DNA from 2 places in the Lysinibacillus sp. 1 U-2021 genome. Region 2 is predicted to be linked to the other one. Evidence: riboswitches for the same ligand, from Rfam matches in the RefSeq annotation. Region 2 holds a riboswitch; the other holds the start of a gene.
What was found. Region 2 has a riboswitch for cobalamin ahead of QH639_RS21745 (hypothetical protein). Riboswitches for the same ligand answer to the same signal wherever they lie in the genome.
Positions count from the first base shown of each region.

Region 1: it holds a riboswitch for cobalamin, as region 2 does, so the genes downstream of both, cobT (nicotinate-nucleotide--dimethylbenzimidazole phosphoribosyltransferase) here and QH639_RS21745 (hypothetical protein) in region 2, are expected to answer to the same signal.

Region 1 is NZ_CP123966.1:4,351,376-4,358,819, reverse strand. It holds gene QH639_RS23245 (ABC transporter ATP-binding protein) at 1-889, shown strand, start outside; cobalamin riboswitch at 986-1,161, shown strand; gene cobT (nicotinate-nucleotide--dimethylbenzimidazole phosphoribosyltransferase) at 1,254-2,309, shown strand; gene QH639_RS23235 (trimeric intracellular cation channel family protein) at 2,361-2,966, opposite strand; gene QH639_RS23230 (methionine gamma-lyase family protein) at 3,308-4,561, shown strand; gene QH639_RS23225 (MerR family transcriptional regulator) at 4,716-5,093, shown strand; gene glnA (type I glutamate--ammonia ligase) at 5,149-6,483, shown strand; gene QH639_RS23215 (CotD family spore coat protein) at 6,582-6,887, opposite strand.
Region 2 is NZ_CP123966.1:4,104,560-4,112,003, forward strand. It holds gene QH639_RS21740 (elongation factor G) at 43-1,980, shown strand; gene QH639_RS21745 (hypothetical protein) at 2,128-2,883, opposite strand; cobalamin riboswitch at 3,110-3,293, opposite strand; gene QH639_RS21750 (GNAT family N-acetyltransferase) at 3,507-4,274, shown strand; gene QH639_RS21755 (PH domain-containing protein) at 4,438-4,818, opposite strand; gene QH639_RS21760 (YhfM domain-containing protein) at 4,929-5,297, shown strand; gene QH639_RS21765 (ABC transporter ATP-binding protein) at 5,356-6,081, opposite strand; gene QH639_RS21770 (ATP-binding cassette domain-containing protein) at 6,097-6,846, opposite strand; gene QH639_RS21775 (ABC transporter permease) at 6,839-7,444, opposite strand, start outside.

The DNA.
Region 1 (7,444 bases), 250 kb from region 2:
GTTAGGAGTATTAATAGCATTCACTACCTATGCCAATAACTTTAGTCAGTCATTTTTAAGATTTTCTCAACTAAATTCATTTTTACAAGAAGCAATTGTGTCTGTAAATAGAGTAAAAAACTTAATGCAAGACAATAAATATCATCTAAAGAAATTAGAAGTACCTGACTATGTAAATTCTTCGCATCATTTTAGAAAAGATAAAATAGTATTACGGAATGTAAGCTTTACCTATACTAATGCATTATCTCCAGTTTTAGAAAATATAAATCTCCAAATACCTTTGAAGAAAATTGTATTGATTAAGGGAGAAAGCGGATCAGGTAAATCGACATTATTGAATATATTATCAGGTTTATACATTAATTATCAGGGTGAAATATTTCTATCCAATCAAAATATTAGATATATTCCTATTGATGTTTATAGAAAAAGGGTATGTTTGGTAACGCAAGAGCATTTTATAATGACAGGGACAATAAGGGAAAATTTGTTATTAGCAAAGCCGAATGCAACGGACGAAGAATTAATTCAAATTTGTAAAATGGTTAACATTTATTCATATATAGAAACGTTGGACTATAAATTTGAAACTCTTATAGGGCATAACGGGCTTGAATTATCTACTGGGCAACAGCAAAGACTTTCAATAGCAAGATCGCTTCTAAGAGATGCGGATATCTATTTGTTTGACGAGATTACTTCTGCGCTTGATAAAGACAATCAAATAAATATAGAAACATTACTTTTATATTTAAATAAAGAAAAACAAAAGACTGTTATATTGGTTACTCATCACCCTGTTTTAATAAGTGAAGCAGATAAAATTTTTGAAGTTGATAAGCATCAAGTGAATGAGAGGGATTCATTAGTTGTTACAAGCTCTTGATAAGCCTATATTGTTTGAATAGGTAGTGTTACTAAGTTAACACTCAAAAAATTTTTTCCTCTTGACACTAAAAAAGTTGTAAAGTAGATTTAACATAATTACATAAAAGCAATAGGTGCCCACTAGGGAGAATAGGGAATAAAGTGAAAAGCTTTAGCGGACCCGCCACTGTATAAGGGAATTTCATAGTGTATGCCACTAGCAAATTGCTGGGAAGGTACTATGAGGTGTTGAACTTGAGCCAGGAGACCTGCCTACATGCTTTAGAAGATATAGATGATGGAAAAGTCTGTAGTTTATTTGTCATGACAATAAACTACAGACTTTTTATTTTGTCTTAATGAGAACGAGAGGAGAAATAATCATGCAATTATTACAAGACACGATTCAAAACATTCAGGGGGCTGATATGAAAAGTATGGAGCAAGCCAGAAAGCGGATTGATGCGCTTTGTAAGCCCCCAGGTAGCTTGGGTAAACTAGAATCACTTGCCGTACAGCTCTCTGGTATAACAGGACAATTATATCCGATGGTCGACAAAAAAGTGATGATTGTCTGTGCTGCAGATCATGGTGTTTGCGAGGAAGGTGTAACCACGAATCCACAAGATGTTACGGTCTTTCAAACATTAAATTTTCCTAAGGGGGGTACAGGCGTTTGTGCGATTGCTGGCATTACCAATGCAAAGGTGGTCACAGTAGATGTTGGGGTAAAAGGAGATATTCCACTTGATGCAGGTGTCCTTATTCATAAAATTAAATATGGTACAGATAACATGGCACAAGGTCCCGCTATGACCAAACAAGAAGCCATTCAATCGATAGAAGTAGGAATCCGTGTGGCCACTGAGGAAATCATAAAAGGTGCTGATGTACTTGGGACTGGAGAAATGGGCATCGGCAATACAACACCAAGTGCTGCGATATTAGCTGTTTTGACGGGATGCAACCCTATCGAAGTAACGGGGTTTGGTGCAGGAGTAGGCCAAGGAGGCATTGCCTATAAAGCGGCAGTTATTGAAAAAGCAATTACCTTAAATAAGCCTAATCCAAATGATGTTATTGATGTTCTGGCTAAGGTTGGAGGGTTAGAGATAGGGGCGATGACAGGTATTATTCTTGGCGCAGCAGTCCATTGTAAACCCGTTGTCATTGATGGATTTATTTCGACTATAGCCGCCCTCATTGCTTATAAGCTCGAACCAAAAGTAATCGATTATATCATTCCTTCCCATGCTTCAGAGGAACCAGGGGCAAAAATTGCCGCTGCCTTACTAGGCATTGAACCAATGTTGCACATGAATATGCGTTTAGGCGAAGGTTCTGGAGCAGCCTTAGCCTTTCCTATTTTAGATGCAGCTTGCTCGATGATGAAAAACATGGTGACTTTAGAAGAATCAATGCAGTTGTTAAAAAGATAAAAACAATAAAACAGCCAATGACTTAATTTTTGGTCATTGGCTGAATGGTATTTATGCACGATTTAATTTTCGTAATGGCAAGCGCCACTTCATCATATAGGAAAGAATACGTAAAGCTGTAATTACTGCGAATAAAATATAAAGGAAAATATCCCCTGTAAAAACCTCGAAGCCGATTAACAATCCAGCAAGAGCTGCCCAAACCCCATAAACTTCATCACGGAGAACTAATGGTTTTCTTCTAGCTAATAAATCTCGTACAATTCCACCACCTGAACCTGTCAAAACAGCAGCTACAATGACTGCGCTTACTGGCATATCAAGCTTGACAGCATAGAGTGCGCCTTGAATTGCGAATGCTGATAAGCCAATCGCATCTGTGAAGTTACCCCAACGATGCCAATGTTGAATCAGATGATGGGGAAAAATAAAGAATATCGTAATCGCAGCAAGCGCTATTTGAAACATCATATCCTGTCCCCAAAGTGTTGTGACAGGTAGTCCAATGAGTAAATTTCGGATAGCTCCTCCACCAAAAGCAGTCACAATACCAAGTATATATACACCGAATAAATCGTATTCTTCTTCCATGGCAATAATTGCCCCCGAAATAGCAAAGGCAATTGTTCCTATAATACTAAAAACCTCCCAAGCCATCCCTTTCACCCCTTCTATCAATAAATAAACTTTTTTAAAAGTTAAAAGACTTTTTACGTAACAGAATCTATGAATTTAATAGCCAAAATCGGTCATTAAATACGCTTCTTGAAATGAGTCCGCACATTAGCTTAGCGTAAAATGCCCTTAGAAACAATAGGCAAGTTTTACAGGTGCACATACAAATTGATAAAATGTGATTAAAATAAAGAAAAACATTCGTCAAAAGCGTTCATATAACAGTAGTTGGTTAGGGAATTCTAGAGTGATTGAAGTCAATTTAGATAGTCAATAAATCTTACTGATTGAAATGCGAGACATTATGAAATGGAGAAGAAAGAATGACGTTTACATCAAAGTTATCAACAGAAACGCTATCGTTAGCGGAAAAAGTAGAGGAACAAGTTCGGCCTTATCATGCCAAGGTAGAAGAAATGGCGTTCTACAATCAGCAGAAGGTGCTAGCAGCTTTCAGAAAGCATCAAGTAAGTGATTATCATTTACATCCAACAAACGGCTATGGCTATGATGATGAGGGACGGGATAATCTAGAGCGTGTTTATGCAGAAGTATTTGGTGCAGAGGCAGCCATAGTTCGACCACAAATTATTTCAGGGACACATGCAATTACGCTTAGTCTATTCGGTATTTTACGTCCTGGTGATGAGCTGCTTTATATTTCTGGTCAGCCATATGATACATTGCAATCCATTGTCGATGGTGGTGAAAAAGATACAGGTTCACTGAAAGATTATAAAATCGGTTATCGACATGTGGATTTACTAGATAATCAGGTTATTGATTGGGCAGGTGTCGAGGCTGCTATTACAGCACAAACCAAAATGATCGCGATTCAGCGTTCAAAAGGCTATGCAACACGTCCATCCTTTACAATAGAAGAAATTGCAGATATGTGTGTAAAGGTACGTAAAATAGCCCCGAAAGCTGTTATTTTTGTAGATAACTGCTATGGCGAGTTTGTAGAGGCACAGGAACCTACAGAGGTCGGTGCTGACTTAATGGCAGGCTCGCTCATTAAAAATCCAGGTGGAGGCTTGGCTAAAATTGGTGGCTATATTGCTGGCCGAGCAGATTTAGTGGAGAAATGTGCCTATCGTATGACTTCTCCAGGTATTGGAGCAGAAGCGGGGGCCACATTAAATACACTAGGTGATTTTTATCAAGGATTTTTCCTGGCACCCCATGTTGTATCGCAAGCACTTAAAGGGGCGATATTTACAGCTGCAATGCTCGATGAAATTGGCATGAGTACTACTCCGAGCTATCATGCGAAGCGTACAGATTTAATTCAATCAGTATCTTTTCAAACAGCACAGCAAATGATTGACTTTTGTCGCGAAATACAAGCGAACTCACCGATAAATGCCCATTATGCTCCTGAACCAGCCTATATGCCAGGCTATGAAGATGATGTCATCATGGCGGCTGGAACATTTATTCAGGGGTCCAGCATTGAGCTAACAGCGGATGGCCCAATACGACCGCCATATACAGCATTTATCCAGGGTGGACTAACATATGAACACGTTAAATTTGCTATATGCAGTGCGGTTCAAGCCATTCAAAAAGCATAACAAGACAATAGATAAAGCCTAAATATGAAGAGTTTTTTACAATTTTTAATCAGATTGAAAAAAATAGTGCCATTCATGTTAGATAACCTTACATGGTTGGTTGACAGTAAAAAAAATTCGTTATATGATAAGCGGGTATTGGAGGAGGACTTAAATGAGTCGTGAAATTAGACGAACTATGCCGTTATTATCGATGAGTATCGTGATGCAATTAACAGAGCTTTCGGCAAGACAAATTCGTTATTATGAAGAACACCATTTAATTGAGCCGCACCGAACAGAAGGCAATCGACGTATGTTTTCACTAAATGACGTCGATATATTGCTTGAGGTTAAAGACTACTTAGAACAGGGTATGAATATGGCGAAGATTAAAAAAATATTTGCTAAAAAGAAAAATCCTGTTGCAACAACTGATGAGCAAGATTTAAGTGATTCAGAATTACGCCAAATTATGCGCGAAGAAATGCGTCAAGCACAGCGCATGCAAAAATCGTCCATCCGAAGAGGGGATTTATCTCGATTCTATTAATAAATAGGGTAGGGTAAACATAAAAGCTAGACAAATTATAGGAGTGTGGAAAACTGTGGGTAAATACACAAAAGAGGACATTAAACGTCTCATCGAAGAAAAAAACGTAAGCTTTATTCGTTTACAATTTACAGATATTCTTGGCACTATCAAAAATGTTGAGATTCCTGTAAGTCAATTAGACAAAGCACTGGAAAATAAAATGATGTTTGATGGCTCATCTATTGAAGGTTTCGTTCGAATCGAAGAATCTGATATGTATTTATATCCTGATCTTGATACTTTCGTAGTATTCCCTTGGACTTCTGAAAAAGGGAAAGTAGCACGTTTTATCTGTGATGTATACACTGCGAAAGGCGAACCGTTTGCTGGTGACCCACGTAACAACCTAAAACGAATTCTTAAAAAAATGGAAGAAATGGGCTTCTCAAGCTTCAATTTAGGGCCTGAGCCAGAATTCTTCTTATTCAAATTAGATGCAAAAGGCGAACCAACATTAGAAGTAAATGACCATGGTGGTTATTTCGATTTAGCGCCAACAGACCTTGGTGAAAATTGCCGTCGTGATATCGTGTTAGAGCTAGAAGAAATGGGCTTTGAAATTGAAGCATCACACCATGAGGTAGCTCCAGGACAACACGAAATCGACTTTAAATATGCGGATGCTGTTACTGCGTGTGATAACATCCAAACATTCAAATTAGTGGTTAAAACAATCGCTCGTAAACATGGCTTACACGCTACATTTATGCCAAAACCACTATTTGGTGAAGCGGGCTCTGGTATGCACTTTAACGTGTCACTATTTAAAGGCAAAGAAAATGCGTTCTATGATGAATCTACAGAATTAGGTCTTTCTGAAACAGCTATGCAATTCATGGCGGGTGTTCTTGCACACGTACAAGGTTTCACAGCTGTAACAAACCCAACAGTTAACTCTTATAAACGTCTAGTACCAGGTTATGAAGCACCATGTTATGTAGCATGGTCTGCACAAAACCGTTCACCATTAATTCGTATTCCATCTGCACGTGGCCTTTCAACTCGTGTTGAAGTACGCTCTGTAGACCCTTCTGCAAACCCATATTTAGCGATGGCTGTTATTTTAGAAGCAGGTCTTGAAGGTATTCGTCAAAGCCTAACACCACCTGCTGCTATTAACCGCAACATCTATGTGATGTCGGAAGAAGAGCGTCAAGCAAATGGTATTGAAAACCTACCTGCAGCACTTGATGATGCACTAACATTACTTGCTAAAGATCAAGTAGCACAGGAAGCATTAGGTGAGCATATTTATGCAAACTTTAAAGAAGCAAAAGAAATCGAGTTCGATATGTACCGTACAACTGTTCATCAATGGGAACGCGATCAATATTTAAAAATGTATTAATCATAAAGATACCGAGTGCCTGATAAAGGGTACTCGGTTTTTTTCTGAACATATTAGGAACGATGAGGTCATATGATAACCCCATCGTTATTTTAGTATTAGCGCATATGTTTATGATGGTGTGGCATATGGCAAGGGTTAGGTGGCATACCGCACATTGTATGTGTTTCACAGCATTCATTCACGACAGATTCTGTGCATGGGAAATAATACTGATGATCAATCATATGTTTGTTCACTGTTGTAACATGTGCAGGTTGTACGTGTGGAACAACTGTATGGATATAATTTGTGCGTACATATTGCTCTGGTGGTAAAAATTGTGGTGGATCATATTGCATGGGCATCATTTGTGGCGGACAGCAGTGTGGACCTTTTGCCGGATGGCGTCTTCGTTGAAACATGTTATTACCTCCTGTTTTGATAAGTTGTAGTTCATTATTAAGATATGAGATATACGTCGATAGGGTCTATTTATTTGCCTATTAATGCATAGGTAAATCTAACAAGTAACTAAAATAGTAGAAAATCTATAATCAATTTGCCTACGTCTTTGAGTGAAATGAAAGCATGACATATTGTTGAAAAAAGATGATGTTAACGGCAGGAAAAGCAATTTCGCGGGGCGAGGCGTTTTCCTTTCCAAAGGGCATAAGTTCTCCTCGATCATGTGCAAAACTTTTTTCATACTAACAGTAGAGAACAAAATAGCACATATTTTCGAAGTGAAGAAGTAACGAGTCTAACAGCCATCCACTTGCTTGTTTTTCAACACAATGAGTAGGTTTTAGTTTTATTAAAATAACGTTCTTCCTCGCGTCATTAGCTTATTGGTTAAATGTCATGAAATTTTAAAATAAATTTTTATTAAAAAAGTATGTTTTTTGAAAAAATAGATATTGTCAATAAAACAATCGTACAGTATACTCTTTAATTGATAATGATTATCGTTGTCGATTAT
Region 2 (7,444 bases):
TTACAATAAAAAGATAGCATTCTATAGAAACGAGGATTTCTTATGTACAAAACGATCGGTGTACTTGCGCACGTGGATGCAGGAAAAACGACCTTCTCTGAGCAAGTGCTTTTTCATACAAATAGTATTCAAGCACGGGGGCGAGTTGATCATCAGGATACCTTTCTTGATCATCATGAGCTAGAGCGCAGACGAGGCATTACGATATTTGCCGAGCAAGGGCGCATAAATATTGGCGATGATACATACACATTGATTGATACGCCAGGGCATGTCGATTTCTCCCCTGAGATGGAGCGTGCTATTCGTGTGATGGATTATGCCATTATTATCATTAGCGCTGTCGAAGGGATACAGGGCCATACAGAAACAGTGTGGCAACTTTTACGTCAATACCATGTCCCTACCTTCTTCTTTATCAATAAAATGGATCGTGAGGGTGCCAATATGGAGGCTGTCATCAGACAGCTTCGCAAAGATTGTTCTCAGCATGTATTGTTCATCGATGAGCCACTTCGAGCAGACTATGTATCAAATAATATTATGGAATGGCTGGCGGAGCGCGACGAAAAATTGCTTGATGCCTTTCTAAATGAGTCATTGGAGCATGAACAGTGTCTTGCTCAATTAAAGGAAATGATTAAAAATGAAGGTGCCTTCCCTTGCTTTGCTGGCTCGGCCTTAAAGGATGAGGGCATTCAGGAATTTCTTGACCAGCTCCCGCTGTTAACGGCTTCCCATTTTGACAAGGATGCCCCGTTTGAGGGCGAGGTTTTTAAGATTCGTCATGATGGGCACCAGCGTTTAACCTTTATGAAGGCAACCAAAGGCTCGTTGCATGTACGAGATGAATTTTCATTTGACGAAGTAACAGAAAAAGTGACCGAAATTCGCCTTTATAACGGCAGTCGCTTTGAGACCGTTCAACAGGTAGAGGCAGGAGAAATTTTCGCTGTCAAAGGACTGAGCCAGGCAAACATTGGGGATCGAATCGGTACAACGATGCTATCACAGCCCTATGAGCTTGTCCCAACCTTACAGGCAAAGGTTCAATATGAGGGTGATCAGCATATCAAGGAAGTGCTACAGATTTTCCGGTTACTCGAAGCAGAAGAGCCGTCCTTGCGTGTGGTCTGGCAGGAAAAATTTCAGGAAATCCATGTGCATATTATGGGTGCCATTCAATTGGAGGTCCTGACAGAGGTATTAATGACGCGTTTTTCATTAGCTGTCTCCTTTGGTGAGCCGCAAATTTTATACATGGAAACCATTGCGACGACCGTAACGGGCTATGGTCATTTCGAGCCCCTCAAGCATTATGCAGAAGTTCATTTATTAATGGAGCCAAATCCACGTGGAACAGGTAATACCTTCACCAATGCCTGTCATGCCGATCATTTATCTGTAGGCAATCAGCGCCTTGTTGAAAAGCATCTGTTTGAGCGTGACCATCATGGGCTACTGACAGGCTTCCCTGTAACAGATATTCATTTTACACTTCTAACAGGTCGCGGGCACAATGAACATACATCGGGGGGAGATTTCCGTGAAGCCAGTTTCCGTGCCCTGCGTCAGGGGCTGGAGCAGGCACAAAATGTCCTACTTGAACCCTATTATCGCTTTAAAATGAAAGCTTCAAATGACTTTATCGGTCGTATGATGACTGATATTCAGCAAGCAGCTGGCACGTTCGATGACCCGATTTTATCCGAAACGGATGTTATCCTAACAGGTCGTGCACCTGTTGCCACTTTAATGAGCTACAGTACAACCTTTGCCGCCTATACAAATGGGAAAGGTGCACTCACACTCCAATTTGATGGCTATGATGTGTGCCATAATACAGAGGATGTGATTGCACAGTTTGGCTACGATAGAAATGCCGACCCTGAGTATAGTTCCTCTAGTATCTTTTGTGCTAAGGGCAAAGGATATTCGGTTCCATGGCAAGAAGCACAGGCAGCCATGCATTGCCTGTAGGATGGGATGAGCCTGCTCGCTTCGGGTATTTCCTCGGCTTCCGCGGGTATCCATCGCTCTAGCGCGGGTATTTCTTGCTTGGGCATCAATATATCTCTACCCTGCCATAAGATATTACAAGCCCTCCAAAAAATGGAGGGCTTGTTTTTATAGTGCACCGACAGCTTTCTTTGTTGGATTGTCCAACAAATATGCGGGTTCAACTATTACATAGTCATGCTTGTTCGTAAAATCAATGAGTACCTTACCAGGTTGACTTTTTAATAGTTGTAGATGATCAATTAATTGCAGTAAAAGCTCGTGACCGTTGCCACGTGGATGCCAGTTGAAATGATAATCATTTAACGCTTGCACCGCTTCAATAAATTGGGCATATTCCTGCTGCACAAATGCAATGAGTTTGTCATGATGAGATGCTAAATCATATAAATATGTTTCGTAAAAGCGCATGACAATCGAGCATAATAAGTCATTGACACGAGCGGCACTTAAAACAGGCTTGGGCTCCAATGATAGACGGTCGAGGTTGGGCTTTGCGCGTGTAGAATCAATGCGCGTAATTAAGTGATACGCTTCTCCTTTGACCTCATAGACAATCGGATTGGTCGGCATGTACATCATAAAACTATTCGTCTTTGTTTTTAGTTCATCTGCTATGGCTGCTTTCGCTAAAAGATGACCGTCCACATCCCCATTTTGTATCCAAATAATTTCTTTATTATATAAGATTTGCTCAAAGAAGCGATCATTACGAATCAGCTTCGTTGCTAATAATTGATCGATCAGAGACTCGACCACCATTCTTGTTTTCGCTTTCTTGGCAACTTCTGTGCGTGGTTGCTTACAAATGTTCAGATCTTCATAAGGCGTTTCCAACGTTGTCGTTACATGAATATTTGTCATACGTGCATCCCCTTTGCGTACATATTTTCAAAACAAAAAGGACTCCCTACTTTTGAGGAAATCCTTCATTTTATCTTCTTTCATCACACAATGCCAAACAAACCCTAAGTATGTGTGAACGAGTTCGATGGTGAACCCTTTCATTTACTATGGGCGTTTGACGTACTGTGACGAACAGAGCATTCTGTTTTGTCAACATGCCACCTCCTATTCCTCGTAGGTTTATGGTGTGTACTCGTAACAGGCAGGTATCCTGACTCATGATCATCGCTTCTTTTCTCCTTCCCGTCATTTGACAGTGGTTGCTGAAAAGTCGCTCACATTTACAGTTGCGGGACAGTGTCGGATTCACACCGACTTCCCTTTTAAGCAAATTGCACGCAATTTACACCTCTTACTACACGCTATTCAGTTGTCATAGGAATCGAGTGTACTCCACATTCCTATTAGATTACTAAAATCAATTGTAAAGTAGTGTTTTTCTAAAGTCAAATATCATAATATTTTCCAAACTACTAATAAAGTTATAGGGGGATATAAAAAAGGTGAACTGCGTATTTTTTATCTTTCATTGACTTTATAATGAAAGATAGTGTACTTCTAATAGTGGAAGGATGAAAAATATGAAAACAAGTCAACAATTAGTAACGAGTAATTTAGAGGAAAAAATGAAACTATTTACTCGAGCCGTTTCTGGACAAATTATAGAGGAAGCTCATTTTGTCATAGCCAATACAAATATTCCAACTGATACATTTAATTTGTTAGTAGCGAAATCGCCTATAATTCATAAGGAAAATCATCTTAAACAAAGGATTAATCATTTCATTGTGAATAAACTTCCCTTCAGCACGTGGGTGGATGCCAACTATCTAAGCGATGATTGGCTACAACTGATAAAAGACTGCAATTTACAGGAAGCTGAACGAAATATGATGATGAAGCTTGACCATACACTTCACACAGGTCCACGAATTTCCAATTATCTTACCATCACAGAAGTAAGTAACAAGGAAGATCTTCTACAATATAAGGAAGTTTTTCTAAGTTTATTTGGAGAAACAGCAGAAAGAGATGCATTAGAAATTTACTTTCATAAATTCTCACAGGAAAAACTAGCATCAAATGCCCGCATGTTTATTGGTTGTATAAAGGAAGTACCTATCGCTACGGGATTATTAATCGACAGTAAACATAGCTATGGGATTTATGATGTGATGACAAAAGATGCGTATAGGGGCAAGGGTTATGGCAGTGAGATGTTTCAATTCCTACTCAGTCAAACAATCGATAAGCAAAAGCCCGTAGTCTTACAGGCATCAGAGGATGGAAAAAATATTTATAAACGCTTCGGGTTTAAAGAAGTCGGAGAAATGATTGTATTTGAATAAGGTCTCGGCAAGGCGCTCTTATTTACACTTGACAGTATTTTCGAGCTTACCGTAATCATGAAGCCGATTTAAAATCCGTTACACCGCCCCCTTCCTGGCACGACAGAAAAGCCTCGCAAATCTGCGGGCTTTGGGTTGTGCACACGTACTATTAGCATCTTCATTACGTCCCCAAAACATACTGTGCTAAGACGCTTTGCACCTTATAAATATTTGTCGCCTTATTGAAGTTTTTTTGAATCGGTAATGGACTGCCAGACACCCATATTTTAAGCTCTGCATCTAAATCAAATGTTCCAGCTGTTTCGACTGAAAAATGAACGATATTTTTATAGGGAATGGAATGATACTCTGTTTTCTTGCCAGTCACTCCTTGCTTATCAATGAGGATCAATCGTTTATTGGTAAAAATAAACGTGTCTCTAATAATTTTATAGGCGTTCTTGACTGTCTCGTTTGGAATTAATAAATTATGGACCTCCTCCTGTAGTTTTTCTAAATTCACCTCGCTTGCATTGCCGATCAATCCATCAAATAAGCCCACTATCTGTCCCCTTTCGCTCTCGTTTATTTAATGTATTACAAAGAAGTGAGAGCTACGACAGGAAATGGTGGTATTATTTAGCCTATAGAGGGGGTGAGTGGTTGCGAATAATGATAGCTGCCTTAGTGTCTCTACTAGCCGTTGTTTTACTAGGATGTAATGAAAAACCAGATGATGAATTAGCTAAGGTCAGCATTTCTATTGGTGCTAAATTTAACAAGGTGAACACTGATTTTTTTAAAGAATATACGGATGAAGAATCACTTACACTATTCCAACAAGCCATTGCAACAACAGTCAAAAACGAGGGTGTTGTCAATATGGCTTCGCCAGAATATGATGGACAAATAGTGGACAAGGCAGGAAACAAATATCGCTATCATCTTTGGTTAGGTGATAAAGGGCAAAACAGTAGTTTGATGCATGTCGAGGATACGCATACGATCTACACAATATCTGAGGAGTTCACTGAAAAATGAGCTGCGCTCGTTCACTCATAAAAAAACACTTCCCATTCAAAGGAAGTGTTTTGCCAAATCAATGATCCATTGCCTGAAACAGCATTTTTGCATAGCTGTCCGTGAAGGTAAAGCCGTTATTCTCTTTGTTGCTCTCATCAACAATGGTTCCAGCCTTCATCACATAAATGCGATCGCATAAATAGGAAACAGCCTTTAAGTCATGAGAGATAAAGAGAATGGCCATTGCCCTTTCTTTATTCAAGGTCTTTAATAAATCAACGATTTCTCGTTGAATCAAGCGATCTAGGCTTGAAATAATTTCATCACATACGATTAATTGTGGCTCGACCAAAAGGGATCGTAATAAATTAACTCGTTGTTTTTCTCCGCCACTTAGCTCAGAGGGCAAGGCATGTAAGATATCTGTTGGTAGCTTGACCTTCTCCAGCATGGTCTGTAAATAGGTGTCCGTTATAGGTTGCTTATGCTGAAGCGGCTCTCTTAATAGGTCCCTTACAGTCCACATGGGATTTAAAGAGGCTGTTGCATTTTGAAAAATAATCTGGCAGTTGTCATAAAAAGCTGCGCGACGATGCTTGGTTATTGGTTGCTGTTGAAAGTATACTGCCCCTTTTTCAGGAGCTTCTAGCTGCATAATTACTTTGGCCAATGTGCTTTTGCCACTGCCACTTTCTCCTACTAAGCCGACTATTTCCCCTTTTCCTACAGTAAGATGAATATGATTTAATATTGGGCGTCCCTTTCGATAGCTTTTACAAATATTGTGAACCTGAAGTATCAAAGCCCACACCTCCTCCTAAAAATGATGCGCAACTAGCTGACTAGTGTATGGATGCTTAGGCTGCTCAAAGATTTCTGTTACTCGCCCTCGCTCCACAATTTCTCCATTTTTCATGACGAGGATAAAATCCGCGATGGAAGCAGCTACATCTAAATCATGGGTAATTAAGAGTACGGTTGTTTCTAGCTGTGTATGAAGCCTTTTCAATTGTTGAATAAATTCCTGTTGATGTAGCATATCTAAGGAAGAGGTTGGTTCATCCGCTAATAAAACAGCTGGCGCCAGATAAAGAGCACAGGCAAGCATACAGCGTTGTAGCATTCCTCCAGAAAGCTCGAAGGGATAGCGCTCCAACACATCTGCTGGTAAATGTAAATCCTGTACAATATGCTTCATTTCAGCTAGAAATACTGCCTTTGTCTGCCCCATCCGTAAGGCAGTTAATCCATACAATTGCTGTTTCATTTTTTGCGTTGGCGAAAAGCTATTAGCAGCATCCTGAAAAATCGTAAAGAAGTGCCTTTGGCGTAGTACAGCTTGATCCTGTTTTGCTAATTCCACTATATTTCTTCCATTAAAAAAGATTGAGCCTTCAACTGTTGCTTGCGCTGGAAGCATGCCTAGAATGGCAGAGAGCATGGTGCTTTTTCCACTACCGCTTTCACCTATCATCACGGTAATCTGACCTTTTGGCACCGTAAACGAGAGATCATTCAATATAAATTTTTCGTTTATTCGAACAGTAACATTCTCTATTTTAAACATGGGTCTGTCCCCCTCTCTGCTTAAATCTACTACCAATAGCTTGCACGCATAAAATCGTTACGAAAATGAACATCCCAGGAAAAAGGCCCATCCACCAAGCCCCGACAAGTAAATCATTTTGTGCAGTATAGAGCATCGTCCCCCACGATGGAATGGACGGTGGAACACCGATACCTAAAAAGCTTAAGGATACTTCCGTAAAAATAGCACCAGCAAAATTAAATATCGTCACGACAAAAATGGCGGGAAGACTATTACGCAATAAATGACGAAAAAGAATCTTCCACAGCGGCGTGCGAAACATCTTCGCCATGTGGATAAACTCTAATTCCTTCAACCGGATAAATTCAGAGCGCACGATACGGGCAGTGACAAACCAGCCTGTGCACCCCATAATCATTGCCATGCGCCATACACTTCCTTGCATAATCGCTTGAAGAGCAAGCACAATCACTAAAGATGGAATTGTTAAAAATGCCTCTAGTATACGCATCATCACTGCATCAATAGCTCCACCGAAATAGCCACTTATACCGCCATAGATAATGCCAATTATGCTGGATAGAACAACCGATAACGTAGCGATAAAAAGGGTCAC